One region of the Sporomusa rhizae genome, then DNA from elsewhere that is predicted to be linked to it. Evidence: riboswitches for the same ligand, from Rfam matches in the RefSeq annotation. Region 1 holds a riboswitch; each other region holds the start of a gene.
What was found. A riboswitch is a leader RNA that binds a small molecule or an ion and turns the genes downstream of it on or off. The one in region 1 is predicted to bind cobalamin.

Region 1 (11,960 bases):
CTCTCCCATCGCCTGTCGGATTACCTTCTGATATTCAGCCCCGTATTCCGGGCTTTCGCTCCGGTGCAAAATGCCAATCGCAAATTTACCCGCAAGCTGCTCCGGTTTCATCTTGCTCATAGCCTCCACCGTAACGGCATGATCGCGCTGCCATTTGATCATATTGGCCGGGCTGCCCAGCTTGTTTTGCCGGCCAAAAGATATCGGACAGGCTGTAATAGCTTCCACTACCGCAAAGCCTTCATGCTCTATCGCTTGCGCAATAAGATCGGTTAGCAGCGGAGCATGGTAAGTAGTGGCCCGGGCCACGAAGGTAGCACCGGCGCCTTTAGCCAGTTCGCAAAGATCAAAGGGCCTGTCGACGTTGCCGAAAGGCGCAGTGGTAGCAAAACTGTTATGCGGCGTGAGCGGGGAGTACTGGCCGCCGGTCATACCGTAAATATTATTGTTGAATACAACTATGGTGAGGTTAATATTGCGCCGGGCGGCATGAATAAAGTGATTGCCGCCGATAGCGGTAGCATCACCGTCACCGGTAAGAACGATCACGTTATGAGCCGGCTTGACCAGTTTGACACCGGTGGCAAACGGAATAGCCCGGCCATGGGCAGTGTGCAGGGTATCAAAATTTAAATAGCCAGATGCCCGGGATGAACAGCCGATACCAGATACAATTGCCGTTTGGTCCTGATCCAGCTTGAGCTTGTCGATAGCTCTCACAACACAAGCTGTTACAATACCGTTGCCGCAGCCCGGGCACCAGATATGCGGCAATTTGGGTCGAAAATACTTTTGAATTAATTCTTCCATCATGTTTCCTCCCTTTATCGGGCAGCTTTGATTGCGTCAAGCATTTCATCCGGCGTAATCGGGTCGTTATTCCATTTGGCAAGCGATACAACCTCCGTCTTACCGCCAATAATGCACCGGACTTCATTAATATACTGACCATAGTTCATCTCAGCCACAATGATCCGTTTCACCTTATCTGCTAACGCCACAAGTTGCTTTTCCGGCGCCGGCCATATTGTAATGGGACGGAACAGACCGGCCCTGATACCCTGCTCCCGGGCGCTTGCCACCGCAGCGTAGGCACTGCGGGCAGTGCCGCCGAAAGCGACTATTGCCACCTCAGCATCACTCATATTTATTTCCTCAAATTTTACAATATCATCAGCATGAGTAGTGATTTTAGTATGCAGTCTGTTGATGACTTCCTGCGTCACACTGTTACTGCCTGTCGGAAACCCGGTATAGTCATGGATAAGTCCGGTAGTATGAAAACGGTAGCCATCTCCGAAAGCCGGCATCGCCGGCACCCCATCGGCATCGGGTTTGAACGGCAGAAATTCAGCCGGCGGAACCAGCGGTTTTTTACGATTTTTAACAGTGAGCTCGCTTACGTCTGGGATTGTGATTTTTTCCCGCATATGGCCGATGATTTCGTCAAGCAGCAAAACTACCGGCGTACGATAGGTTTCAGCAAGGTTGAATGCTTCTACTGTTAGATGAAAGCATTCGGGAACGCTGGATGGACTGATGGCAATAACCCCGCGATCACCATGAGAACCCCACCTGGTTTGCATTACATCGCCCTGAGCCGGTGAAGTTGGCTGTCCGGTACTGGGGCCGGTACGCTGGACGTTAACGATAACACAGGGAATCTCAGCCATAGAGGCGTACCCAATAAGTTCTTGTTTAAGTGAAAATCCGGGACCGCTGGTTGCGGTAAGCGATTTGGCTCCGGCCAGCGAGCCGCCGATTACGGCTGCCATGCCGGCAATTTCGTCTTCCATCTGGATGAAAGTACCTCCCACTTGGGGAAGCCTCTTCGCAAGCAGTTCGGCCACTTCGGTCGAAGGGGTGATAGGGTAGCCGGCAAAAAACCGGGCACCCGCAGCTATCGCTCCTTCGGCACAAGCATGGTTACCCTGCATTAACACTGCCTTTGCCATTTATGTTCCTCCTAAATTACAGTTATTGATTCACGAAGATCGCATAGTCGGGACAACGTAGCTCACATTGGCCGCAACGAACGCACTCTTCTTCCTGAGCTATAGTGATTTTGCCCAAGTCGTCCAATTTGAGGACTTGCTTGGGGCAAAAATCCACACATATGCCACAGCCCTTGCAGTAAGCGACATTGGTTTTTAAATTCACAGATCTCACTCCAGATGCAAAATTTTAAACGGCTACTTCCACGTCTTCGTGACTAGCTTACTTTGGGAACCCAGCCCTTAATTTTAGCCGCTTCTGCGATTCGATGAATGGAAACCATGTAAGCCGCCAGCCTCATATCCACGGAATGTGCCTGATACATAGCCCATACCTCTTCAAACGCCCGGACCATCATCTCCTCCAGACGTTCATTCACTTCCCGCTCTGTCCAGTAGAAATTGGAAAGGTTTTGTACCCACTCAAAGTAGGAAACGGTTACACCGCCGGCGTTAGCCAAAATATCGGGAATGAGCAAAATACCACGGGATTTAAGGATTTTATCAGCTTCCGGCGTAGTTGGCCCATTTGCCCCTTCTGCTACGATTTTACAGTGAATCTTATCGGCATTATCCACTGTTATTTGATTTTCCAAAGCGCATGGTACCAGGATATCACAAGACGTCTCCAGCAATTCCGCGTTACTTACAGCGCTGGAGCCAGGGAAGTTGACAACACTGCCGGTGGCTTTTACATGAGCATCAAGATCGGCCAGATTTATGCCTGCCGGATTCGCAATACCACCGTTTACATCACTCACAGCCACCACGCTGCAGCCCATTGCCGCCAGATTTTTGGCCGCATAGCTGCCAACATTACCGTATCCCTGTACTACCACCTTGGCATTCTTCATTTCCAGGCCAATCTTGCAGGCCGCCTCGCGGGTAGCGATTGCGACACCTCTGCCCGTAGCGGCAGTTCGTCCCAGTGAGCCGCCGATACTGACCGGTTTTCCGGTAATCATACCTGGTTCATTATGGCCTTTGATGGCGTTGTATTCATCACTCATCCAGGCAATGATCTGCGGATTGGTATTCACATCCGGCGCCGGAATATCTTTGTCTGCCCCGACGAACTGCGCTATTGCCCGAATATAGCCCCGGCTGAGCCGTTCCAATTCATCTGTCGACAATTCCTGGGGATTACAAATGACGCCGCCTTTGCCGCCACCGTAGGGCAGCCCGACTACTCCGCATTTAAAGGTCATCCAAATGGATAATGCTTTAACTTCTTCTATGGTGACATCCTGATGGAAACGAATCCCCCCTTTGGTGGGACCGGCAGCGTCGCAATGCTGTGAACGGTAGCCTTTGAAAACCTTGATGCTTCCATCATCCATCCGCACCGGAATAGCAACCTCAAGTACACGTTTAGGCTCCTTCAGTATACTGTGAATTCGCGGATCCAGCTTGAGATAGGAAGCGGCTAGATCCAACTGCCGCTGGGCAACTTCGAGTGCGTTTAATTCTTTTGACATAACGGACACCCCTTTTTTTATTAAAATAGCGCTTTGAAAATATCGCGAATTTCATCCCGGGTTAGCGAAACATAATTATTTACCAATAGCCGCTGTTGACCTGTCACTACACTATCAGCAAATGACTCGACTTCTTCCGACTTCATCCCGTACTCGCTGAGCGGCTTTCGCACTAATAATTGATCAAGTACTGCTGCCAGCTCATCATATATATTCGCAGCAGCGTCTATTTCCAGTATGCCGGCTAAAAGTTTATTGACTTCCTTTATCTTTCCGCCGGGGTTCTTGCGATTATATACTTTAAAGACTTCAATAAAAAACTGATAATTTGCCTCACCGTGCGGGACATGATAGTTGCCCCCCAGCGGATATGACAGTGCATGGACGGCCCCGACACCGGTGTTGGCAAACGCGATGCCGGCCCAATTGCTGGCAATTACAAAATCCTCTAATATTTCCGTTCTGTACGCAGGGCCTTTAGCATTAATAGCGCGATAGCCTTTCAGTATTAATTCGATGGCCTTACTGCTAAACAGTTCGGTAAACGCATTGGATTTCGGGGAAACCAAGGATTCCAAAGCATGGATGAGCGCATCAATGGAACTTGTCACAAAAAACTGGTATGGCAAGCCTTCTACTAGCTGCGGTATCAAAACTGCATAGTCGGCGTATAGTTCGTCAGCAGCCAGACCCATCTTTGTATGCCGGGACTTGATCTCGGCAATGGATATATTGGTTACTTCGCTGCCTGTGCCGCAGGTAGTCGGCACGATGATAAGCTCCCGTGCTTTAACCAGTGGTATTCTTCTTTCAAATAAGTCGACAGCATGTTTGGCATTTTCAACAACCAGCAATTTAGCTATGTCGATAACCGTACCGCCACCGACAGCCACAATCCGCCGGTACTCTTTTTCTCCCATGTCTTTTATAATGGCGTCAATCATTTCGTCAGACGGTTCGCCTAAACCGTATTTTTCCTGAAATATAAAATCAGCTCTAAGTTCCAGTTCTTTCATAAACGGAGTATACAAAAACTCATTGGTTAATACCAGATCACCTGGTCCTATCGCAAAAAAATCAGCAAAATCACGGAATTTGTCAAATTTATGGATTTGTGGTTTAACCGCAAGCATTCTCATAATCCAGTCTCCTGTTCAGTTTGTTTACTACCGTAAGGCCCATATCTCTTCATTCGATGGAATATAAGCATTTTTGTTGAAATAGCCGATCCTGGATATATTAATCAAATGTTCATAAGTCAGGTTTTCCGAAATACTGTTATTCCCCCACGAGCCACAACCTAAAGTGGTAGTCGGCATAAACCCGTTATGAAAACTTCCGCCTGCATTGGTTGAAGACGCCTGATTCACAACCAGCCGGCTGATAGGCAGCTTAATCCCTGCCTGACTGATATGCAGATGATTGGAGGAATGAATGGCGGCAGAATGCCCGGCCCCTTCATACAGCAAATTGGTTTTGGCGATATCCAGTGCTTCTTCAAAGGTATCGTAGGGTAACGTAATTAAAACCGGACACATTTTTTCCCGGCACAGCACATCCGCGTCGCCCTTGCCTCTTGCTTTTAAAATAATGACTTTGGTCCCGGGGGCAACGTCCACTCCGGCCAACTTAGCAATAAATTCCACCGATTGTCCAACTATTTTACCGTTAAGTGCGCCATCAACAAACATAACCTGTCTAAATTTATCTACAGTGTCGTCATTGCTAAAGTAGGCCGCACCATTTTCTACAAATTTGTCCATAATTTCAGCATGTTGTTCGCTTGGGGCTATAATGCATTGTTCACCAGAGCAAATAATTCCGTTATCAAACTTTCTGCCGGTAATGATATCCTTTGCGGCTTGATCATAGTCATAGTCCCGGTCAACTATGACCTGGACATTACCCGCGCCAACACCGTAAGCCGGTTTGCCGCTGGAATAGGCAGCCTTTACCATTCCCATACCGCCTGTGGCAATTACCACATCCACAGCTTGCATAAGTTCTTGTGTTAATTCCACGCTCGGCTCTTCAATGATCTGTACCAGATTTGCCGGTGCGCCAAGCTCTTTTAATTGCTGATTTATTAATTGCACGGTATGGGCCGACGTTTTTTTCGACCGGGGATGAGGTGCAACTATGATTGTATTTCTTCCTTTTATCGCAAACATGGCATTACACATCGGCGTAACAACAGGATTGGTGGTAGGAGTTACGGCACCAACCACTCCTTTGGGTTTGGCAACATACAACAGCCCTTTTTCCGGTTCCTCTTTAATGATTCCGACTGATCTTTTGTTTTTGAGGCTATGCCAAATAGCCTTCGCTTTTCCCTGGCATTTAGCTACTTTGTCTTCGTATACACCCATTCTTGTTTCTTCCACCGCTTCTCTTGAAAGCAGTTCCGCGTTTTCATATACGGTTTTACCGATGACTCTGACTAAATTATCGACTTGCTCTTGTTTATAATTTTCCAAAACATGCTGAGCGTTTTTTGCATTTGCTATAAGTTTTTGAATCACTTGTTCATTACTCACATTAAATCATCCTCTCCCATAAAATCATCAGCTACCCTGTCCACACTGGGTCCTGCACCATTGGTTCTGCGCACCTGTCCATTCCAACACTTAGCGTTAAAATTAAAAATTTTCAGACCTTGCATGTTCTAAAGGACAAAGTCAAATAAAAAACTCCCGAGTATATCGGGAGAAGAATACAGAAACACAGCAAATAAAAACTCCTGACTATGTGTCAGGAGTGAATACAGCATACAGTATGCACAGCTTAACCAAGAGACATCCCCGTCTCATCATAAGCAAACATACTTTGGTCTGTAATCCCCTCCCCATCTCTCGTAGGTCAAACGGTGATTGTCAGATAGGCAGTTCTCCTGGCTCTGGATCACAGCTTCCCCAAGCCTTCCCAGGATTCTCATCCCAGTGGCATTTTTTTGGGTTCACTCCCCATTACAGTGGCGGGACCGCGCCGGCATTTCACCGGTCTTCCCTATTAAGCCCCGAAGGGCACCTAACTCTATGTATTGAATTGTCTTTAGGCAAATGCAAAATAAAAAAACTCCTGACTATGTGTCGGAGCGAATACAGTACAGCAGGCGCAATACAGCAGAAAACAGCAATATCTTACTATTCCGCTTACGTTAGCACACTTCGGACTGTAATCACCTCCCCATCTCTCGTAGGTCAAACGGCGATTGTCAGATAGGCAGTTCTCCTGGCTCTGGATCACAGCTTCCCCAAACCTTCCCAGGATTCTCATCCCAGTGGCATTTTTTTGGGTTCACTCCCCATTACAGTGGCGGGACCGCGCCGGTATTTCACCGGTCTTCCCTATTAAGCCCCGTAGGGCACCTAACTCAATGCATTAAATTGTCTTTAGGCTGCATAACCTGATTTAAGGGTAACATAGCCCCAAAGAGATGTCAATCCAAATTTCGCCATTCTACAACATACTACGGAATGTATTGAAATCCGACGGTTTACTTAGTTTCAGCACTGAAGCACAAACATGCAAGCAAAGTTTCTCAGCTTTTCCGCGCCCCCCCCCTCCCAGCGGTCGCCGGAGTGGGAAGGTTGGCATCCGGTTATAAAAGCAGCTTCTCCATATGTACAATTTCAGCAATACCAGCTTCATCAACAGTAATTTTAAATCCCTGTTTTTCCCAAAAGTTAAAACCGCCGGGCAAAAACCTGTGGGTATGAAGATACATGACAAAGTACCCTTGTTCAATACAAAATTCAGTTATTTTTTTTACCAGTTCAGATCCTATCCCCCGCCGTCTTAACCGCTTATCAATATAGCAACGCCCAATTTCAGCCGTAGTACCGGCAGCATAACATCCCTTCAGCAGTGCAATCCTGTCATTGTAAGCACAAACTGCCGCAGTACCGATAACTTCGCCCGCCGGTGTGAATACTCCCCACATATTGCAATTTGGAGGCTCCAAATACGTCTTTTTCAGCCCCCAGACATCGTCGGTTATGGCCGACTGGCCTTCATGAGCAAACAAATCCTTAAGCTGCCGCATTAGAAAATTTTGTACAGCATCAACATCTTCTGCTTTGATTGTACGTATAACCAAATCCTGCATCTAAAGCAATCCTATCCCTTCTTTTATTGGTTCTGGTACCAGAATTATACAAAGACCTTTCTCATCTTTTACTAGAATACCAAGCCACAATACCCACAATCTTGTTAATAAAATTGACTTTATAAGGATAGATTGAATTTCTTCAACCTATCCTTTTCTGATCACAGGCATAATTGCAATTCCACAATTTTTTCAACAGTTTCAAAACTGCTAAATGAAAACAGTCCCCTTTTCAAAGGCTAATTACAAGTTATGAAACAAAATGGCAGGCAACGCTGTGACCTTTAGAAAGCTCTTTAAGCACCGGCTTTTCTTGCCGGCATATCTCCCTGTTTTCCGGGCACCTGGTCTGAAACGGACACCCTGGCGGCAACGCAAGCGGACTTGGTATCTCCCCCGCCAGCGGCCGAACCTCTGCCGCCCCTTTTTTCCGCACCGGGAAAACCGCCTGCAGCAGCGCCTGCGTATAAGGATGCTTCGCCTCATTCAGCGCGCTGCCCGCAAGGACCTCGACGATATTGCCGAGATACATAACAGCGATGCGATGACTGATCTGCGATACCAGAGCCAAATCATGACAGATGAAAATCATAGCCAGATTCTTTTCCTGTTGTACTCTGACCAGAAGTTCCACGATTTTTCTCTGCACGGAAACATCTAACGCACTTGTCGCCTCATCACATACGAGGATTTCCGGTTCAAGCGCCAGCGCACGGGCAATCCCGATGCGCTGACGCTGCCCGCCACTCATATTGCCGGGATAGCGGTCGGCAAATTGTTCCGGCAGTTCAACCAGGCGCAAAAGTTCTTCCGCCTTTTGCCCTGCCTCGCGGTCTTTTACCAGCTTGAAGTTGCGCAGCGGTTCGCAGAGGATGTCTTGTATCTTCATCTTCGGATTGAAAGCCTGCGCCGGGTCCTGAAACACCATCTGGATATGCCGCCGGCTCTGCCGCATACGTTCTCCCTTGAGCCGTGTAAGATCCTCGCCCCGATAGCAGATAGCCCCGCTTGTCGGCGCATAGAGCTGCATGATCAGTTTGACGAGCGTACTTTTGCCGCAGCCGCTTTCACCGACAACACTCAGTGTTTCTCCCGGATAAAGCGACAGCGATACATTATCGCAGGCTGTCAGCATGCGACCGTCGGCTACCGGGAAGCGTTTTACGATATGCTCGATTGTCAGGATTTCTTCTTTCTCAGCCGACATATCTTTTCCCTCCGACCTGCGGTACCGCAGCTAAAAGTTCTTTGGTATACGCCGACTGCGGCCGGGAGATAATCTCGTCCGTTCCGCCGGATTCGACGATTCTTCCTGCTTGCATGACGATCAGTTTATCCGACATATAGGCTGCCACTCCAATATTATGGGTAACAATAATGATTGCCGTTTTATCCTTCCGGCAGATCTCCATCATTTCCTTTACCACTTGCGCCTGCGTCGTCACATCCAGGGCCGAGGTCGGCTCATCCGCCAGCAGCAGGCGCGGTTTGAAAAACATGGCCATGGCCACACCGACACGCTGACGCATGCCGCCGCTCAGTTCAAACGGATAGCTCTTCATAATATTTTCCGGGTTAGGCAAGTGCATCTTCCTGAGCATGTCCTCTGCCGCCCTGGCTGCTTCCTGTTTGGTCAGCGGCGAATGCTCGCGGATATACTCTACGAATTGGCTGCCGATACGCCGGATTGGATCCAGCATATTGCCGCTGTCCTGAAAAACCATGGCCGCCTTTGTTCCACAGAGGCGACACCACTCGTCAGACGTATTTTCCAATACATTCCTGCCTTCAAAAAGTATCCTCCCGCCGCTCACACGCCCCTCATGCGGCAGGCAGCCAAGGATGGCGCGAATAACCGTTGTCTTGCCGCTGCCGCTTTCTCCCACAATTGCCAGGATTTCTCCTTCATCGAGCGATAAATTCACATTCCGGACGATTTCATGTTCCGCGTAGGATACCGAAAGCTCCGATACCTCTATCAACATCTCAGTTCTCCTTCATGCGATCTATTTTTTTGCCGGTCTAATCTTATTGGTCACCCAGTAATAATCGGACGGATACATCTTCGCGCCTGCAATCGAGGTCGAGCTGATGATGTTGGTTTCCGGATAACCCAGGAAAAGAGCCGCGCCATCGTTCATGATGATCTGCTGAATGTCGACGATGAGCTGACGGCGCTTTTGATGGTCGAACTCCGTGGAGAGCTGGGCAAACTTCGCATCCAGCTCCGGGTTACTATAGCCGGAGCCATTCTGGGGGTTATCGCCGTTTTTATTCGTTCGCCAATACCAGTTCAAAAAGATCTCCGGATCACCGGTATTTGCCGTCGTGATATTCGATATTAAAAGTCCATAATCGCCGTTAATCCCCATTTTGTCGATCAAATTATAATCTACTGTCTTGATTTTTACATCAAAGCCAACCTTCTTCGTATCTGACTGCACGGCCTCAGCATAAATCGGCAGTTCCGCGCGGCTGTTGTACACTACAAAATCTACAGTGAGCTTCTTGCCATCCTTTTCGAGTATGCCGTCGCCGTCCGTATCTTGCCAGCCGGCTTGAGCCAAAAGCTGTTTCGCCCGTTCAACATTGTAGCTGTTCGGATCCTTGAGCTGGTCAAAGCCGTAATCCATAGACGGCGGTACAGGCGCCTTGCCTTCAATAAAAGTTCCTTTCAGAATAACCTCATTGTATGCCTTTCTGTCGCAAGCGCTGATGAAAGCCGCACGAACCTTCGGGTCGCCCAGGGCTCCCTGCTGGTTAATACGTGCAAGTACTGTGCGCAGCGAGGAAATTCTGTCGATATGAAACTTTGCAGTATCATTAAAGAGGCCGATGTCGCCTGCCGCAATGTTGACTGCCATGTCTACCTCGCCGGACTGCAGAGCCATCGCCCGTGTGTTCGGATCGTCAATGGACGGGATTTCAATTGTTTCATATGGCACTTCACCGTCCCAGTAGTACGAATTTTTTACCATGACCGCTTTATCCTTGACGAAGGACTGGCACATATAAGGACCGGTGGTAATCGGACCTTCTTTGGCAAAATTACGTCCTGATTCAGCCGATACATCTACAATCAAGAAGAGCGGATCGGCTAAGAATCCCGGCATATTCGGCTCCGGCTTTTCCGTACGGATGGTAAGCGTCTGACCGTCAGCAGTCATGTCCTTATACTTAAAGAAAGTCGTCGCGCGCTTATTCTTGGCAAAGGATCTTTCCAGAGAAGCCTTGACAGCGGCAGCATCCAGCGACTTTCCGTTTGAAAATTTCACCCCGTCTCTAATTTTGAAGGTCCATGTCAAATGATCGGCGCTGATCTGCCAGCTTTCAGCCAGCCACGGCTGTACATTCATTTTTTCATCAAATTTTGCCAGGCTTTCCCCCATGCCATAACGCATGACTACCCAGCCAAAATAATTTTCCGTCGGTTCCAGCGAATCCGCAAAATTTGTTACACCAATTTTCAGTGTCTTTTTGTCGGCTTCCTTTTTGCCGCTGCCGCCGCAGCCTGCCATAAAGACCGCCGACATGCAAATCATCAGCAGCACACAAATAAATCTTCCCAAACCCTTCATAAACCTCACCCTTTCTATGTTCTCACTCAGTTGGCCCGCTGCGGATCCATGATGTCGCGCAGGCTGTCTCCCCAAAGGTTAAAGATTGCTACAACTGCCAGAATCGCAGCCCCCGGATAAATCATCAGCCAGGGAGCCGTCTGGATATGCTGTCTGCCCTCGTTGAGCATAAGCCCCCATTCCGGTGTCGGCGGCTGCGCGCCAAAGCCCAGAAAGGACAACCCGGCAAGTTCCATGATCATCGTACCGATATCCATGGCGGCCGTCACAACAATGGTTGGCAGGATATTCGGCAAAATGTGGCGCCAAAGGATGTGGAGCGGTTTTGTTCCATTGGTTACGGCTGCCGCAATAAAATCACGTTCCCGCAGCTTCAAGGTGAGGCTGCGTCCCAAACGCGCATATTTTGTCCAGCTCACCGCCGCCAGCGCCAGAATTGTATTGAGTATATTCCCGCCCATCATGCCGGCAATGGCAATAGCCAGCACGATGCCCGGAAAAGCCAGCATCATATCCACAATGCGCATAAGCACTGTATCCACCTTGCCGCCCGAGTAGCCGGCGACCACACCAACGAATGTCCCTATCACCGAAATAATGACGACCAGTGACAGCGTCATTAAGAGGGAGGTCCGCGTCCCGTAGAGAATTCGCGATAAGCAGTCACGCCCGAGCTTGTCCGTACCGAACAGATGCTCCGCCGACGGTGCCTGTAGCGACTGCCGCATCACCGCATCATACGGGTCGTAAGGAGCCAGCCATGGCGCCAATACCGCCAGGCCTGCAATCACTAGAACCAAAA
Region 2 (11,960 bases), 99 kb from region 1:
TGCATCAACAGTGATATCCTGACCATAACGGGCAAAGACCGCCGCCAGGATATTGGTTTTGTAATCGCCTGCGGCACTGGCCTTTAAGCCGAGAACGGTATCCTGGTCAAACTTGTAGTTCTTGAAATCCGTGGTAACGCCTTTCGTTTGGTATTCCGTATCGGTGTATTCAACACCGGTACCGTTATTATATTGCTGCGTCCCCATAATACGGGTCGTATAATCTGGTGTACCGCTGATGGCGTTAGTCCCATTGGCGGAACCATCCAGCGCAGGCAAAATGATGGTTTTGGAAATTGTTGCCCCCGGGGAAGTCAAGCCTTCACCAACCTCTAGCTGCAAGGTTTGGGTATTACCGCCGGCTACGGTGTCAGGAGTAATAAAGGCAAAGCCCCAGGAATTAAATTGATTGAGCCCTTCTTTGGTCGCAAATTTGGAAGCGTCAAATTCTAACGGCTTTGTACTGCCGTCCTGATAGATTTGCAGTTTATTTCCGGCCAAAAACCACAGACGGCGCGGATTGGATTCCACTTCGATATCCCAGTTGAACCCGGGCCAGTCATTAATTTCAATCACTTTTTCCCAGGCAGCAGGTTTATCGGCCAGCAGATTGGTTATCGTTGTTTTATACACATTGCCGATAATGCCGCCATAACTCCCATCATAATAGCCGCCAAAAACATACGCCGTACCATCATTGGTAATGGCCATATCCCGGAACTCGCCTTTTACACCTTCAGGGATAGAAATTTTACGGGAGGAATTCAGGTTGCCCCTGTTAACATTTACCGCATGAATGGCAGTCTCTGCGTTGGGGTAACCCAATTGCTGATAACCGCCGGTAGAGCAGGTAAATAGCGTATCGTTGAAGGAATGAACATTAAAAGTATTTTTGCCGATACGCTGCGCATCTATGGCCACCAGGCTGCCATCTTTTTTTATTTCATATTGCATTAAATAACCGTCATCATAATTATCATAACCACCGTTAAGATTTACACTGGTGATAGCATAAAGATATTTGTCCTTAACTACCAGACCTTCTCCATGAAACGTGGTTTTATCAGAAAACTTGCTGCCGGTTACCGTTGAGGCGTCTTCCTTTAAGCTATGATGTTCACTCTCAGCCAAGATCGCTTTGTTTAAATTGGCAACGGCAATATTGCCAAAATCATAGTCTGTAGTATAAAGATAATCCCCCTGAGTTGCCGCGGCATGAATATTAGGTACACTCGGTAACTCACCGGAAATTGCATAATCACTCCACTTCTTGTTGGCAGGGTTAATAATATTCACTGCCGCCAAATTAGTTGTACTATACGTATACTGCCGCAAAAGCACTTGAATTTTCCCATTGTGATTGATCGTAAATACGGAAGGATCCCGGTTGAGTTCATCGATTTTCATCGCAGCCGAAGCAGGATCAATATAAGCAGTGACTCTGGAACCGCTTAATGTCCCGACTTGACTCTTATCAAAGTTTGACGGCACTACGGCTGCCAGATCCGCCCCCAATACCTGGTTACTGCTCAATAAGCAGCCTAACAAAACAGCTGCTGCGAGATTTTTCCTCCTGCTATAACGCTTTTTTTGATGACACAACATTAGATCTTGCCACTCCTTTCAAATCATCCTTATTGATAAAGTAGACTTAGATTAAAATTCATAACGTATCGTTGCATAATAAGTCCTGCCCTGAATAGGAAATTCCGGATTGACATACCCGTCAACCGGCGACAGCTTCGGACTGTAAATTCTCATTTTTGGACCTTTATCGAAGATATCATTACAACCTAAGGTTACTTGCAGGCTTTTTTGCGGTTTCCATTTAAGCCCGGCGCCTACTGTAGTTAACGCGCCCACCGGTCTGCCGGACAGATAGGAATCTTGGCCGCCGCGTTTGTCCTTCGTACTGTCGGTGAAATACTCATCGACATACTTGACTTCACCGAACACCGCCAGTTGCGCGGTGGGATGATAGGTCAGCCGGGCGGAGCCTTCCCATTCCGGCGCATACGTTTGCCAAACCTCCCGCCAGGGTTCAGTCTGACCGTAATCAGCAAAAGTACTGTTACGCCGTTCCATTCGTAGTTTGGTATAAGTAGCCTGCAGGTCCAGGGAAACCTTGCTCCAGTTCAACCCGGTCTGTATCTCCACCCCATGGGCCTTGCCGTGATTGTCATTAAAGTAAGACCAATAATCCACTCCGCGACGCGCTAGTTGCAGCATATTATCGGAATCCCGCCAAAAATAAGTAACTGTCAGGTTGGCATCGGCGTTTAGCATTTTGCCGTTCAGCAGCGCGCTGATATCAAATTGTTTCCCCTCCTCCGGCAGCGGGAAAGCGGTTCCGTTCGCAGCCGCGCCCCGTGGCGGCGGCAGGATGCCGGCTCCGTCGCCGGCTATTTCATACAGGTTCAATAACCGGTAATAGGTGCCGCCGGTCATACGCATGGTAAAATTATCGTCAAACTTCTTCTTCAGAGCCAATTGCCAGGTAGCCTTGCCGTCGGTTTGCTCATCCTCCTTTTTAAACCATTTGTGTGCATCTTCTTTTTGCATCCGGGTACTGCTCCCGAAAATTTTGGATTGATTATAGCGCCCGCTTGCCGTCAGCCATACTGTTTCCTTTCGGTCCATTGTAAAGGTATCTTGGATTTGAACATTGAACAGCTCCTGTTTGTAATAATTGCGGTAACTTGCCATCGCGGTGCCTACATCCCCGATGGCCTCATCTTTGGAATAGTCATCCATTCTGGAACCGTGTACGCGCATTTTTTCACTTGAAAAATTTGTCTGAACCTCAAGCAGTTGGGAGTCTGATAATTTGTAGCTGCCGTCGATCTGAAGATTGTACTTGTTTGATTTATAATTGCTCCATAATCGCATCGGTGTTTGCCAGGGCGGCGCTTTATCATATTCATAAGGCTTTTCCGTATTGTATCTTTTATCTTGATGCAGGTAGTCAATCATCCAGCCCCATTCCAGTTTTCCTACCGTGTCGCGGCGCTGCACCAAAAATTCCCTGGCATCGACTTTCTGCCTGCGGCTTTCGGCGTAGTAGATATCTTTGGCATCCACATAACTGCCGGAACTTACCGCGGTGCTGGCGCTGTCATTTCCCCAAAGGCCATCCGGCAAATGCCGGTCAATTTTCTTCCAGCTGCCTTTGATCATCCAGTTATCATCCTGCCATTTGATCAGCGCATCGGTATTCTTAAAATCGTTGTACTGGCGACGCCGCTCATCGTTTTCCAGCAATTTCATTTTCTCTTTCCATTCGGCTAGCTTTTGACTTTTTCCGGCCATGTCGGGGTTGGTATCCGGGTCGGCTTTACGAACTGCATATTCTGCCTCGGCCCGGGCATAATCCTTATAAATCGCATCCTTGGTTGCCACATCGGCGTTTTCAAAGAAATTTCTAAACTCGGCCGGTTTGGAGAACTTTCCTGTCCATTTCTCTGTGTCTTTGATTGCGCCCCACAGTATATTCGCGCTTTCCCCCGGGGCAGTCGTATAATTTCCCGCATACGCCCGGTTGTAAAAATTATCTGTGCCTGTCGTATTGTCCCGGACAAAGCGCAACCACTCTTCTGTATTTCCTTTGAAGGCTGCTTTTTCCGGTTCAGTGAGACTGACATTATAGCGCTGCTTTGCATTCTCGATCATATCGGTGTTAAAATTCTCAATCTCGGTCTGATAACCGTCGCGCATTTTCATGGCATAGGGAAGATTACGTTCCGCCGCATAGTTTTTGTATTTAAAATCGCCGTCGCTTTGCTCACGGTTCAGCCCCACCATTAAACTGCCGTTACCTAAAGGGGTATCTACCTGCAGGGAGTAGCTTCTACCACCGTAACCAGCCCGTCCTATCTCCGCAGACACATTGGCCTTGTCCGGCCGTTTGGTCACAATATTGATGACACCGCCCATATAGGTACCGCCAAACCGGCTGGGAATATAACCGCGGTACACTTCGATACGCTCGACATTTTTGACCGGTATTGTGGAAATGTCCACAGCGGCATCACCGCCTAGATTGGTAAGTACACCGTCGATAAATACACCGACCTGCGCCGCGGTTGATCCCCGGATGCTGACTGTGGTATATTGTCCTTTGCCGTTCACCTCGCGAACATGAACGCCAGGAACGTTTTTCAATAAATCGGGCAGGGTTTTTTGTTCGCCTTTATAATCGTCCGGTCGGATAACCGTAACCGACCCCGGCGACAATTTACTTTCCCAATCAGGCCGTTTCGCTTCCACGGTAACCCCTTCCAGGGTGAAATCCTGAGTATCCGCATTCGCATTTCCTTCGGCGTGTACCGTTTGAAAACCAATACCCGCGGAGATTGATGCCGCCAACACCAAAGCCAGGCCTGTCCGTGATCCCGTAAGCAAACGATTAGTTGCCAGTGCCTTTTTTTTGTTTTTCATACAATCTCTCCAGCCATAGATTTAAATAATCAAGTCAACCCTTGTAACGAATTGCATACCCAAGTGTTAAAAACCCGGCAGACAATGAAAAACTTTCAATAAAAAAACCCCCTTACCGGGAGTTATGCTCATTACGCCAGCAGCCGGGCTTTACCCGGCCACTTACCGTAATCTCCTCCCCGTCGCTCGCAGGTATAATGGCGATTGTCATGCAGGCAGTTCTCCTGACTTAGGATCATCGCGTCTCCAAACCTTCCCGGAACGCTAGGTTCCAGTGGCATATCTTGAAGCGGCTCCCCATTACAGTGGCGGGACCGTGCCGGCATTACACCGGCTTCCCTATTAAGCCCCGAAGGGCACCTGCACCCATATTTATATTGTTTCAAAATATTTTCAGATATGGATTATATCCCCATGGTAGCGTAAGGTAAGAATATTCGTAAATACCTCAAACGAGTGATTTTTTACTGCATTTGCTAATCATTTTCCATATAATTCAGCAAATTTTTGACGAAACAGTACTGGAATTCGACAGAAATTCCCTGGCAGATCGGGACTGTAAACCAATTGTTATACTCCCCAGACTTTTTGCATCAGTCGAGGATATGTTTCATCAAGATGCCGGACTAATACGTCTACCATCAAATGAATCATATTGCTGTCAAACGTTTCGTCCACAAACGGAATGCAAACATCCATAAGTAAAGTGCCGTCTTCTGCCAAATAATATTTGAAAATCTTAAACTTTTCGTTCATCTCATTGACACAATGCAATAAGTCAGCTCGTTTATCGGCATCAATACCTGTAACAATCTGTGTGCGGATAATGGTAAATATGCTCTCGTCAATAATAATCACTGCCGGCAATTGTTGACCTTTTACTTCAATCCGTGAACGAAAAACTGAGCTTTTCAAAGTATCTTCTATTAACTCGGTACTAAATAAATTTATATTGTTGTCCTCCAAAGATTTTTGAAATTTTTCGGCTTTCGCATTCATTTGCTTTCCCGCTTGTTCTGTAGCGATTTCTTGATTTTGCATTTCTGACAACATCACAATCAACTCCTAATTTATTTTGTCCGGCACTGCCCGCAAGCGGGAATTTCCGGTTTTTTAAAAACACCCTGTGCCCGCAGACCGTAACACGGTCACAGGGTGTTTTTATTACATTAATACTAAAAAGTCCAACGCACGCCGGCGTCAACGCGCCAGTCGGTTTTAATATCCGCTCCGGCTGTTTTTTCAACATTTGCGTAAGCAGATGTATGATTATTTAATTTGGTAGTCCCGCCAAGCTGGAATACCCACCAGGAATCGCCAAAGTCCAGCTTAGTTTCTTTGGTAGGTTCATTGGCAGCAGAGTAAGAGGTACTGAAGTTGCCGCAGAATTCATGCAGCAGAGATACTTTGGCATAAACGCTGCTTTTTGCTGTTTCGTGTCCGATACCGATACCCAAACGGCCAATGAGACTATTCATGCCGTCCTGATCTACCCGCAGGGTGGTACCTCCCAGATAATCGCTGTGCGCATTGTAGCTGTCGCCGCCTAGCCGTGCATACGTCAACTCCACTTGCGGTTCATAGTAAAAGCCGTTATTTTGCCGGATGCGGCGCCCGTATTCGGCACTGACCGAAGTTCCCCATGCCTTATAGTCGCCATTCAGTTTGTAGCCATAGTCATTAAATACCTTATAATCACTCTTGACGCGGCTTTCTTTCATAATTAAATCCAGATAATGTCCTTTTTCACCCAGCCAGGTTCCATACAGGGCCAGACTGGTTGATGAATTATCGCCGTCGCCGCGCTCGTAATTACTTTTGCCGTCGTTATAGCTTACGGCGGCGCCCAGGCGCCAGCCGCTTATGCCAATGGCTTTGTCATAACCCAGTTGGATTGTCCGGTATGAGTTATCATAATAGGTCTGCTCTTTATCGTATTTGGATTTGCCGGCATACATCCGCGCCCATATTCCGTCTTCTTTCCCGGCTCCCAAGCGTAAATCACCCATGCGTTTCAGGAGGTCGTTGTTTTCCGCCCGCCAAGCCATAGCCGCTGAAACCATGGCGGATTTTGCGCCACGCATCATGGCAGTTTGCTCGGAGCCGTAGAAGATTTCCGGTGTGTTATTTGCCGGTTGTCCATTTTCGATATCCGCAACCGTTGTGCAACTGCCATTACCGTCGGTGCCGAAAGTAATATCGCCCACCTTAATCCCGGCACTGGAGGTCAATAAGCCTTCGGCTATTTCCACTTTCCCGCTGAGGTTTTTAGTTTCTTCCGCGCCCTTATAGGTCAGTTTGTTAGACAAAGCATTGAGTACTTTTAAAACTTCCCTACTATCTTTGGTATTGATACCGCTATTATCAGTACTCAGTGTAAATACAGAACCGGTATCTGCGGATTTGATGGTTATGCCGCCGCCCTTGATGTTCGTAGGCGCAGTTGCGTCGTGTTCATAGATAGCAGTGACCTGGCCGCTATATTTGTCAATTGTGATCTCTTTCGCCGAAGCTTGTTTGATAAAGCCTTTAGCACTCTTACTGCTGCCGCCTGCAAGCTCAGTAATGCTGCTTGCCACGTCGCCGGTTACGCCCCACGCACCGCCATTGGCTAAGGTCAGTTTCGTTGTGGCTCCTTCGGCGGTAGTGATGCTGCCGTTCAGTAAAGATCCGTTTTTACTCAAGCCGATATCGATGGTGCCGCTGTCATTAACTACATTCCCGCTGATATTCACAGCTTTGTCACCGGCAATTTTGATCATACCGCCGTTTAAAGTATGAAGAGCGTTTTTGCCTGCGGTGACAATAATATTCGCGCCGCCGTTAAGATTTGCCGTGCCATTGTCGGCCTTGACGGCATCATCACCGCTGGCTGTGATCTTGGTATTACCGGTAACGCTAAGCACTTTACCGCCGCTCATATCAATACCGGCAGCCGCCGTTATATCAAGATCACCATTAATAACGCCGTCATTTGTTACAGTGTCGCTCGCCGTAAGCAACTGAGCTTTAGCGGTAGTTTTTGGTCCGGTCATTTTAATGCCTGTACCATTGGCGGCTGTAATCGTTACTTTGCCGTCAATAACCAAGGTACCGCCTTCGGAAAGAATGCCGACGCCATTCTCCGCAACGATGCCTGTGCCATTATCAGCTTTAAGGCCGACTTCTGCCCCGTTGCCGACGTAAAGGCCCGCATTTTTCCCGCCTTCCGCTTTTATACCAAGTTCTTTTGCGGTTACAGCTGTTTTTGCACCTGTTCCTGCCGCATATAGGCCATAAGTGCTCCTGTCAGTACCTGTGGTAGTTGCGGTTAATCCGAGAACTTGACCGCTCGCGTCTATCGTGAGTGGTTTCGCAGACGCATAGACGGCGGCAACTATACCGCCTTGGGCAGCAGCATCATTGACGGCAACCGTTGTGCCTTTGGTAAAGACCTGCTGGCTAATATTATTACCGCTAAGAGTAGTAGTAGTGGTTTGTTCGGTTGGCGCCCCGGCTTTATAGTAGCCGCCTTGTCCGGTAAATTCACTAAACGTTATGTCTGCCAATTTTTTGGATGCCGAAGAGGTCGTTAAGCCTTCCATTATCTCTACTTTGCCGTCAAGATTGCGCTCGCCGCTGATGTAATTTGTATAGGTCAGCTTGTTGGCCAAAGCATTGAGTACAGCGTCTACTGTCGTTGCATCCGTAATGCCCGTACCTGCCGTCCGCAGAGTAATCACCGCATTGCTGCCATTAGTTTTAGACGCCGAAGCAATCGTGATGGCGCCGCCGGTAATCGTAGTCGGCGTGGCTGCATCGTGCGCATAATCAACGACCGTGTGGCCGCTGTAGTTATCAATTTGGATATTCTTTGCCGTCTGATTAATTAGGCCTCGTGTGTCTTCGCTGCTGCCGCCGTAGAAACTATTCACCCTGCTGGCGGCAAGATCAAGCGGGCGCCCAGATATATTGAGAGTATGCACTAATTGGTTTGTCCAGGTCGCACCGTTTTGCAGCCATAGATTAAAGACACCGTTTAACGGGACTTTGCCATTATATAATGCAGGATTATCAGCCATACCTGTCCACGTGGATTTATTGGTAGTCAAAGCAACATTAATGGTGCCTCCCTGCCCCACGCCGACCCAGGCTCCCTGTGTTTTAATGTCGCCTGTAATGTTTCCGCGGTTAGTTCCGGCGGAAAGCGTTCCGTCCGGATTGGTCCTAACATTGAAATTCACCACACCGCCGGCGTAACTGTCGATGGCTTCATAATTGGTCGTGTCAAGAGTGCCGCCACCGACACTAAGCTGAGCTTTTGCTGTTGCACTAAGCCCCCAGGAGTCGACCGCTGTAACGTTTGCCAGCCCGTTAATGGTAAGCTGGCCGCCATTCATAACCTTAATGCCGGTATTGTTGATGGCCCAGTTGCGATCAGTCACCGGCAGTCCGTCAGGAGCTTTCAAAAAGCTATTGACCGTTACGGCGTGTTCTTCGCTGTTATCATTGTTGATAATGACTTTTCCCTTATCACTGGCATACAGCCCGGCCACATAATAGTAATCGCCCCTTGTCAGGACATTGATCGCACCGGGATTGTTGATCGTGACCGTCGCGTCTTTATCGGCAGTAATGCCGACAGCCTTAGGCGTTGCCGACGACCTGCCGCAGGTAACATCGGTATCAATTGTCAGATCATGTCCTCCCATATCGATAGTAATATTTTGCCCATCGGCGGAAGGCTTGATAGCACTGAAGACAGGTACCCCCTGGGTAACGACGGAGCCGTCAATTTTTGTGGTAATCAACGTATCACCCGCAAAACGGTAGACACCGTCTTGGCCGATAACAGCGGCATAATCTTTATCAGTAGCCGCAGCACCGGTAATAATGCTGTTATATACGTTTGTTCTCCCTTTTGCCGTATTTAAGCTTCCCTGACCGCTGGCTGCATCAAAAGCAATACTGCCTAGTTTCTTAACCGCCGCTGAAGCAGTCAATCCTTCGGCAATTTCTACCTCGCCGCTAAGATTTTTTTCCCCTGTCATGTAATTAGTGTAGTAGAGTTTATTCGCCAAAGCATTGAGCACGTTATTCACTGCTGAGTCATTTGTCAAGTCAATGCCGCTATTATCCGTTCGCAGCGTAATGACAGAGCCGCTTGCCGCCGACTCAACAAAAGTATCGCCGCCAAGGATCGTTGCCGGCACAGCGGCGTCGTGCCCATAGTTAATCAGAGTATTGCCGCTGTAGTTATTAAAGTACAATCCGGTATCCCCGGCTTGATAAATGACGCCGCGCGTCCATTTACTGCTGCCGCCGGTAAATTTCGTCACATAGCTGACATTATCAAAGCCGCTGTCGCCCAAACCGTTGCCGTCGCTAAGCGCAGCACCCCATGGACTGTTGGTCCATTCCGCCCCGTTTTGCAGCCACAGATTAAAATCCCCCACGAGTGGCTGACCAACATTTTGAGCCGCACCTTTCCAGTACGAGTTGGAAGTTGTCAGCGCCAGATTAATCTTGCCATTCTTATAATCAGCTTTTTTCGATGAATCATCATGAATAGTAAAAATATCGCCTTCCAGTTTGACCTGGTTCGTGCCTGGCTTGGTTCCGTCCGTTCCTGTATTCATATTTACTGTTCCGCTATAAGCCGCCAGCGCCAAATAGGTCCTGTCGGTGGCATTCGGCGTTATGATCCTGCCGCCGCCAAGCAAATTCACAACCGCACTCTTGTCAAATGTGTTGTCATAATAGTCGTCGGCGGCAGCACCGGTGCCCTTGACCGCCAAATCCACCGCACCGGTTACCATTATCACACTGCCGTCAGACTGATTGTTGAAAATGCCGGTTGTCTGCCAGCGGGGATTATTGTTATAGCTGTAGCCGTCGGAATAGACTCCCCAGGGATTATTCGCGTCGGTAGCATTACGCATGGTAAGCTTGCCGTTAATCAGCAGCTTTGCCTGCGCTCCCTCACTGGTGCCGGACGGTGTGTAGCGTATGCCATAGGCCCCTCCGAGACCGTGAGCAGTAATATTTACATCCCCATTAATCGTCAGGCTGCTGCCATCCAAGCCGGTAATGCCGTCGGCATACCGGTTGGCATACACACTAGTAGAGCTAATTGTCAGCGGATAATTACTGTTAATAATCATTTTTTTATTGACATCGGCAAAAATTCCGGGATTGCTGTAGGCATTCTGACCGGCATAATTCTGATCATTTACCGTAACCATTACAGGTATGGGAATACCATACGTGTCAGTCCCGTCACTGCCTGTTACACGATTGACATAATCATTCGCGGCATTGGCACCGCCTAACGACTCGTTAATGACTGTCAGGTAGTTTCCCTGGCCGGTTATATTGTTAAACGTAACGCTGCCGGTCCTCAAAGCCGCCGAGGAAGAAGTCATTCCTTCGGCAATTTCCACCTTGCCGTCCAGGTTTCTCTCGCCCGTCGTATAATTCACATAGATCAATTTTTCGGCTAAGGCATTCAGTACCCCGTTTACCATAGCTTTGTCGTTGGCAACATCAATGCCCGAACTGTCCGTCAACAACGTAATCGCGGCGTTCGTGCCCTTGGTCTTGTCTGCCGAAACAATTTTAATTGCGCCGCCCTTTAAAGCCGCAGGCGTCGTTTGGTCATGCGTGTAAGTCACCAGCGTATTCCCGCTGTATTTATCAATCGTTAACGGCGCAACTTCGTCTTTTGCCTGTTGGACAATAACACCGCGGGTTGCCTCACTATCGCCGCCATAGAATGCCGTCAGCTCCTCGGCGTTATAATTGGCTTTGCCCGGATTCGTCCAAACAGCGCCGTTTTGCAGCCACATATTTAGCGTAGAGCCAGTATCAGTGTCACCAAAATTCGACATAGAAGCATAGCCGTTAAGAGAAGATTTATCCGTTACCAGCGCGACATTTATGCTGCTGCCATAGGAGGCGACAATATTGCCGTCAATGACCGTGTCTGCTAAGCCGGCTGCTACCCCGGTATTTGTCGTAACCACATTGACATTGATTTTGCCTTTGTCGTAGGCAAATACCGCATCTCTGCCCTTGATAGTACCGCCGCCCACAGAAATGCTGCCGCCCTGCTCGGCATACAAAGCCCTGATGCGTGCATCGCCCCCGCTGACGTCCAGGTTCAATAGCCCGTTTATCGTGATACTGCCCCCGTGTGCTTCAATACCGGCGCTTTTGTTGCAATTGGCCGGCACCGCAACAACAACTTTATCCGCCGTAACTTTGATATTACCGTTTTCCCCGGCGTAAAGACCAAAACCAGCTACTGACTGATCATCATCATCACCATCATTGTCGCTGTAATCCGTCGCTTTGAGTGTCAGTATTTTCCCCGGCGCATTAATGGTCAGCATCTTATTATCAGCAAAAAGGGCGGCAACGCCTTTCGCCTCGTTTTCTATAAAAACATAAACATCCACTTTGTCATTGTTCTTATCAACCGTAATCGATGTATCGCTATCAAAATTGTACGTCGAATAATCCTTTGTCGCTGCCGCATAAGC
Region 3 (6,969 bases), 130 kb from region 1:
AGTTAGAGAGTTACTCTTGTTCACCAGCCGCATTCCGTTCAGCATAGCAATAATGCAACTCCGGTATCGGCTTGCGTCGAACCATTGGCGACTGAAGAAGTCGGTCTTCCCTATTAAATTCTGCCGATTCTGTCTGCCACTGAAAAGTAAACGCTGGCGACAGGAATTAACAAGCACTATTTGTCCTGTAACAGGCAAATAGTGCTTGTTAATTGTTAAACCCCAATTCCCCTCTGTGAGGAGTGTCTGAAGGGCGGGGTGATTCTTATCGCCGAAAAATTCTATTTCCTATTTATTAAAGGTAAGGACTCTCTGTCCATTTACCGTTTTTAGGCCACTCTTGCGTTCTTCGGCAATTTTGCGGGCTTGTTGGGCAAGAACAGAGTGCGAGGCAAAGGACTTGGCCATGCCTGAGCTGAGTTGGGCGCTGAAGGTTGAAGTCTTATCAGGGGCAAGAATAATCGCCGAGTTCAGGTTGCCGCCGGTGTAGCCCAGTTGGGTCGGAGTGAAAGTTTTGGTAGCTTTATCAGAGGTGCTGGCAGGCAGACCGGAATAGATGTCAATCTGATTGCCCTTGACAAACCAGAACCGGTTGCTGTCGGCATAGATGCCCCAAAGATAACCGGCCGAATTCACATCGCTAACCTTAGTCCAAAGCGACGGGGAAGTAAGGTTGGCTACGCTAGTGCGGTACACGCCGCCGACCATATTGGCAAAATTTGTATCATAGTTGCCCAGGAATACATAGGCAGTGTTGGCGTCAACGATGGTAATGTCGCGGAAATCGCCGCCCATGGAAGCCGTCTTGGTAACGGTAGCCTTGGTGAAGTTAGATAGGTCAATGATATTCAGGAGGGTATCGGCATTGGAGCTGCCGGCGTTCTGCATGCCGCCCAGGGCGCAGATGTACAGCTTGTTGTTATAATGGTCGAGGGTAAAAGCGTTCTTGCCGACGGTCATATAGTTTACATAAGACAGAGTTCCATTGGCTAGTATATTGAATTTTACGACAACGCTGTCAGAGTACACTGAATAGCCTCCACTTGGATTAACGGTAAACAGCGCATACAAATTGTTGCCGACTACCGTTAAACCTTCACCATGGACCGAAGCACCAGCAGGTACGACTGATGTGGGAATGCTCGGCCAGGCGGTCGGAAACTGATAGCTGGTTGTTTGCGTATAGCCACTGCTCATATTCACCACTGAAATTTTTCCCAAATCATAGCCGGTGGCATACAGGAAATTGCCTTTGGTGGCTACCGCGTGCAAGTTGCGTACTCCGTCCCATTTCTGTTCAGCAAGAGAAGGTGTCCAGGAAGAAGCAAACGGATCAATGATTTTATTAAATTTTAAATCTGCAGGACTGCTCACATTATACTGGCGCAGCACCAGTCGGCTTTCATTGCCCTGGAAGAAGTTGAACAGCGCTGGGTCGCTATTTAAAGGGGTTACCTTGGTGCTGGATGTAAAGTCGGTCGGGTTACCTGTCCGTTCACCGCTAATAGCGCCAGCCAGACCTTCTGAATAAGCGGAATTAACAACGGTATAGCCGAATAAATTCTCCGGGGCCGCCATTACAACGGTACTGCCAAGCACGGACAATGTCAGAGTTGTTGCGATGACCCGTTTGAGAAAACCGAATTTCATCTTCATGACTCATAACCTCGCTTTTTTAAATTTTTTTCCGGCCTGAAAAATCCGGGGATATTAACTGCCTATTGCCTGCCATCACTTCCTTTCCGCCATACTGGCCTCTTTCCGTGTGGGCATCACCTCCTTTACCGCCGCAGGTTGCTTTTAATACTTGTACTGCAGTGTTACATAATAGGTACGGCCTTGCAGGGGATATTCGAGCAGCATGTTTTGGGCCTGCCAACTTCCGGAGTAATTATTACCACTGTTAAAAGTCATCTCCGGCCCTTTGTCAAAGAGGTCGTTGACGCCAGCGATGATTTGGCAATCTTTGTCGATTTTATACTTGGCCCCCAGGCCGACGGTTGTCAGGGAGGTTTGCCCATAGGGCTTATCATATGCACCTATACCGGTAACCATCTCATCAATATATTTTACTTCGCCGAAAACAGCCAGCCGGTTGTCCGGGCGGTAGGTCAGCCGGGCCGAGCCTTCCCATTCCGGCGTATACAACTGCGGATAGCTGAAATAAATCTCGCCGGTTGAGGAGCTAGGCGCATTATACTTGGTCTGCTGCTTGGTATGCAGATAGGTGCCTGCCAGGCTCATATCCCATTTGTCCCAGTTGAAATCAGCCTGTAATTCCACACCGTTGGCCTGCCCCTTGCGCGCATTGGTGTAAGACCAAAAATTATAGCCGAATCGGTAGAGGTGGAGCATATTCTTGGAATCGCGGCCAAAGTAGGTCAATTGGACCTTGGAGGAATTGGCGCCCAGCAGTCTGCCGTCCCAGATGGCTGCCAAGTCCCATTGGGTCCCTTCCTCGGGTACCGGGAATATGCTTTGACCGGCATACTTGGGATCGTTATAAGCATTAGGCCGGGGCAGAATGCCGGCGCCGTCGCCGGCAATCTCGTACAGGTTGAGCAGCCGGTAGTAGGTGCCGTAGGTAGAGCGCAGGGTCAGATGCTCGTCCACCTGCTTTTTCAGTGCCACTTGCCAGGTGACCTTGTCATTGACCTGGGAATCCTCCTGATCGACCCATTTATTTAAGTCGGATTTTCCCAGCGCCCTGCCCATGACCTTGGAATAATTGTAGCGAATACTGGGAGTCAGCCAGAGATCAGCCGCCTGGTTGAGGGTAATGGTATCCTGCAATTGGAGATTGAACAGCGTATGTTCATAATATGTCCGAAACCGCTCGCGATTGGTAAGACTGGGTTCAAAGTCATATTTGTCCATCCGGCTGCCGTTAACATCCATTTTCTCTTTCGACCAGTTTGCCAGGAACTCAAGCAGATGGTTGTCACCGGCCTTATAGGTGCCATCAATGGCTCCGCCCAGCCGCCGGGAGTCGAAAGCGCTCCATTCTTCAAATACTGCAGGAATTTTGCCAAACTTCTGATAGTCCGGATTGCGGTAGCGCTTATCCTGGTCAAGATAGTTAAGCTGCCAGCCCCATTCCAGATTGCCGCTCATATCCCGCCGGCCTACCATCAGTTCCTTGGTAGTCAGTTCCTGCCGCTTCCGCTCGAATTTGTCTGGCAGATCCACTATTGTGCTTAATGTTGGATCCCCATCTACTCTTCGGGGCATTCCCCGGTCAATTTTCTTCCAGCTGCCCTTGACCAGCCAGTGGTCGTCCTGCCATTTGATAATGGCGTCAGTGTTTTTGTAGTCGTTATTCTTCCGCCAGCGGGTGTTGTCGTTAGAAAGCTCGGACATTAGTTTTCGAGTTCCTGCGCTCTGATTGTGTAAACTAGTTCTTACATCATCCAGTTGGGCTTTGGCCTCCTGGTTATATAGCTGTTCCGCTTCAGCCAGTGTCGAAGCCCGGTTATTTAAGATATAATCGTCAAGCATCTCCTGCTTGCTAGAATGCCAATTAAGCCAATACCAGTTGCCCCGTATAGCGGACAAATACTGATTGTAGACAGCCGGGTTATTGAATGCCGCATCAACTTCCTCCAACGTAGAATAACCGGGATTAATTCCCGTATAAAGATCCAAATTATCATTGACGGTACGAATAAAAAAATTCATATTCGCCTGCAACCCCGGCATATCTCTTGCATAGACTTCTTTAGAGTAAGGATTCTCATATCGAAAATCCCCATCACTCTCATCGCGGTTAATGCCGATCATCAGGCTGCCGCTCCCTAAAGGCTGGGTGATCTCCAGGCCGGCGATGGTGCCGCCCCAGGAGCTTTTGCCGACCTGGGCCGAGATGTTGGCTTTGTCCGGCTTCTTGGTAACGATGTTTATAACCCCACCCATATAGGTGCCGCCAAAGCGGGCCGGAATATAACCTCGGTAGACTTCGATCCGTTCGACATTGTGGATGGGGATTGTCGAGATATCGACAGCCGCATCGCCACCCAGGTTGGAGAGCACGCCATCCACGAATACGCCCACCTGGGCCGCCGTACTGCCCCGGACGCTGACGGTGGTATACTGGCCCTTGCCGGATACATAACGGACATGGACGCCAGGCACATCTTTCAGGAGTTCCGGCAGCGTTTTCTGCTCACCTTTGTAATCATCAGGCCGGATAATGGTTACGGTGCCTGGTGACAGCTTGGATTCCCAGTCCGGGCGCTTGGCTTCGACGGTTACGGACTCCAGAGTATATTCCTGCGCCGGTTTGCTGTCTGCTTTCACAGTTTCCGTTGTTTCCTGTGACTGCTTGCTGTCAGGCTCGGCGGCATAGGCAACGCCGCCGAAATCAGGCGTCAGGCTGAATGCCAAAGAACAGGCGATACTCATTGCCAAGGCATTCTTTGTTAGTTTACGTTGTTTCAATGCTTGCTCTCTCCCCTTTGCTTCTTAGAAACTCCGAATTACTGAAATAGGCTGACTGTTTCAGTCAGAGTGTTCTATTGCCCTCCTCTCATAAGTAAATTCCGAATCTTCTCCCTGTCGCTCGCAGGTTAAGCGAAGATTGTCCGTACAGGCAGTTCTCCTGACTCCAGTTCATCATCAGCCCAGCCTTCCCAGATAAGTTGACACTACTTATCCAGTGACATCTCAGGACTGACTCCGTGTTACAGTGGCGGGACCGTGCCGGTTTTTCACCGGACTTCCCTATTAAGCCCTCTACAGGGCACCTGTACCGAAACAAAAAATGGATTTCCCATATATTCAACCATCCTCGTTGCCAGGTGTTGACTATATGAGAAATCCATTTATCATAGCTATAAAAGCTGATCGAACAGACTGCTCAAATAATCCCCTACCCATCACTCGCAGGTCAATGGTGATTGTTATACAGGCAGTTCTCCTGGCTCTGAATCATTGCTTCTCCAAACCTTCCCAAGACTTTCCATCCCAGTGGCATCACCTGGAGTTGCTCCTCATTACAGTGGCGGGACCGCGCCGGTCTTTCACCGGACTTCCCTATTAAGCCCCGTAGGGCACCTGTACCGCTATATTTTTTTCAGTCTACTTTATGTAAGGATTGATAAGATAGTTGCATTCTCGTATGGGGGTTCCGGATAAATACTGAAATAATTCGCCCGGATTAGTCAGCCAGTTGATGTGATGATAATCCCAAAGCCATGGCGCAGTCACTTTGACGGCATTATAGCTGTCAAAATACCCCCAGCCGGCAAAGACCCGTCCTTGACCGATTTCACGGCGCTGCTCCCATAACTGGGTTAAGGGAATCAGACTATAGCCGATATGGGCTTCCCCCGGCAAAAACCGTTTGCGTTTGCCCACAACCGCAATCTCATGCGTTCCGGCGCTGATTTTGAGTACTGGCCGCCCGCCTTCCAAGCGAACCTTAGCACCATTTTGCTTCTGCCAGTTGTGATTACTGTAGGTTAACAGCATCTCCAGCCGCCCGGCGCCGTCTGGCGTTTTGCCTACAGCAAGCAACACTCCGGTCAGATCATGTTCATGTTGGCTCCTCCCCATATGTCTGGGATAATATTGATAGTAGCCAAGAAAATAATGGGTGTCACTTTCCACCACCGAATAATACACGGCTGGTTTCGGCGGATAAAACATCAAATTGTACCAGTTATTATTCAGCCGCCAGTCGTGATCATAATCGACTGCTGTAAACATATTGGTCTGGGCGGTCAGGCTATCTTTATTATCCATTTTGCGGATAACCGGCGCCCACTGCTCAGCAACCAGCAAATCATCTGCCGCCGAAATTGGCTGTACGCACAATAGCCCTATAAGTAGGAAAGTTATAAGACATATGCTTTTTTTCATGCTATCACCCCGGATAAATAACGAAATCACCTATGTTATTCATCACTATCTACTTTTTGTTATATACTGTTACTTCGTCAATAGAGTAGACCTCCATATTCCACGTACCACCCCGGGGAGGTGACTGAATAATTACTCCCTGTCCGACAAAGGAAATAAGATTTCCTGTTGCCAACCCAGTTTCCAACAGGCTTTGCAGTCTTTGTTCCGACGTTCGGACCACAATCGATTTTCCGGGGGTGTCACGGAGTTCAATTACCGCATAGCAGCTATTGGAATTCGCATAACAATTGATTAATGCGACGTGACCATATAACTGAACCAGCGGCGGCATTAATATAACGCCGGAAACAGGTGGAATCGTCGTTGCAGCAAAACCGATCTGCAGTAAAGGGGTGTTTAAAAATAATACTAACATGGCCAGACCGATTACCCGTAATGTTCTACTCATGATATTTATTCCTCCTAAATAGTATCTAATCTATTATCTTTGGAGTCAGCATAATAACCAGCTCGGTCTCAGTTACTTGCTTAAGGGTTGAGTGAAACATGCCTCCCACTAGCGGCAGGTTTCCAAGCAAGGGAACTTTGAAGGTATCTTTGGTTTCCTGACGCTGAATCAAGCCGCCTAAAACAATGGTCGAGCCACTCTTAACCCGCAGGGTGGCATCAGCCTGGCGGGTCCGGATATTCGGATTGCCATTTTTCGTAGTATTGGTTTGATTACTAACTTCCGGCTGAATGTGGGTGGTTATATAGCCATCTTTGTTTACCGTAGGGGTTACCTCTAGTTTAATGCCAACATCGACATATATTACGGAGATGATGGGTACACTGCCGGTGGTAGGCTGGGAAGTTTCCACAGCCAGCTTGTCCCCGATTAGAATTTTTGCCGTTACCCCGTCTAAGGTCGCGATCCGCGGACTTGCCAGCAAACGGCCTTTCTTGTTTTCAACTAAGCGGTTAATAACGCCTTGAAGATTTACGCCATAATTATTCCCGATACCGATCCTAAACTGCAGTTCGTCGTTAGGAATGGCTTGCGGCAGCTTGGTCGATGCGCCCCAGTCAATGCCAAGATTTGACAAATCATCACGGTTAAGTTCGACG

Region 2: another riboswitch for cobalamin. It lies ahead of SRRS_RS05550 (TonB-dependent receptor); the one in region 1 lies ahead of SRRS_RS05195 (aldehyde dehydrogenase family protein).
Region 3: another riboswitch for cobalamin. It lies ahead of SRRS_RS05600 (TonB-dependent receptor); the one in region 1 lies ahead of SRRS_RS05195 (aldehyde dehydrogenase family protein).

Annotation. Positions count from the first base shown of each region.
Region 1 covers NZ_CP156925.1:1,132,854-1,144,813, reverse strand. The annotation lists gene SRRS_RS05220 (2-oxoacid:ferredoxin oxidoreductase subunit beta) at 1-810, opposite strand, end outside; gene SRRS_RS05215 (2-oxoacid:acceptor oxidoreductase subunit alpha) at 825-1,955, opposite strand; gene SRRS_RS05210 (4Fe-4S binding protein) at 1,978-2,169, opposite strand; gene SRRS_RS05205 (Glu/Leu/Phe/Val dehydrogenase) at 2,213-3,472, opposite strand; gene SRRS_RS05200 (4-hydroxybutyrate dehydrogenase) at 3,493-4,611, opposite strand; gene SRRS_RS05195 (aldehyde dehydrogenase family protein) at 4,639-6,009, opposite strand; cobalamin riboswitch at 6,335-6,518, opposite strand; cobalamin riboswitch at 6,676-6,859, opposite strand; gene SRRS_RS05190 (GNAT family N-acetyltransferase) at 7,074-7,580, opposite strand; gene SRRS_RS05185 (ABC transporter ATP-binding protein) at 7,831-8,787, opposite strand; gene SRRS_RS05180 (ABC transporter ATP-binding protein) at 8,777-9,565, opposite strand; gene SRRS_RS05175 (ABC transporter substrate-binding protein) at 9,587-11,158, opposite strand; gene nikC (nickel transporter permease) at 11,185-11,960, opposite strand, start outside.
Region 2 covers NZ_CP156925.1:1,231,517-1,243,476, reverse strand. The annotation lists gene SRRS_RS05555 (hypothetical protein) at 1-1,605, opposite strand, end outside; gene SRRS_RS05550 (TonB-dependent receptor) at 1,657-4,437, opposite strand; cobalamin riboswitch at 4,634-4,816, opposite strand; gene SRRS_RS05545 (hypothetical protein) at 5,008-5,490, opposite strand; gene SRRS_RS05540 (autotransporter domain-containing protein) at 5,613-11,960, opposite strand, start outside.
Region 3 covers NZ_CP156925.1:1,265,702-1,272,670, reverse strand. The annotation lists gene SRRS_RS05605 (hypothetical protein) at 289-1,656, opposite strand; gene SRRS_RS05600 (TonB-dependent receptor) at 1,801-4,401, opposite strand; cobalamin riboswitch at 4,570-4,761, opposite strand; cobalamin riboswitch at 4,888-5,071, opposite strand; gene SRRS_RS05595 (hypothetical protein) at 5,077-5,859, opposite strand; gene SRRS_RS05590 (hypothetical protein) at 5,909-6,310, opposite strand; gene SRRS_RS05585 (type II secretion system protein GspD) at 6,336-6,969, opposite strand, start outside.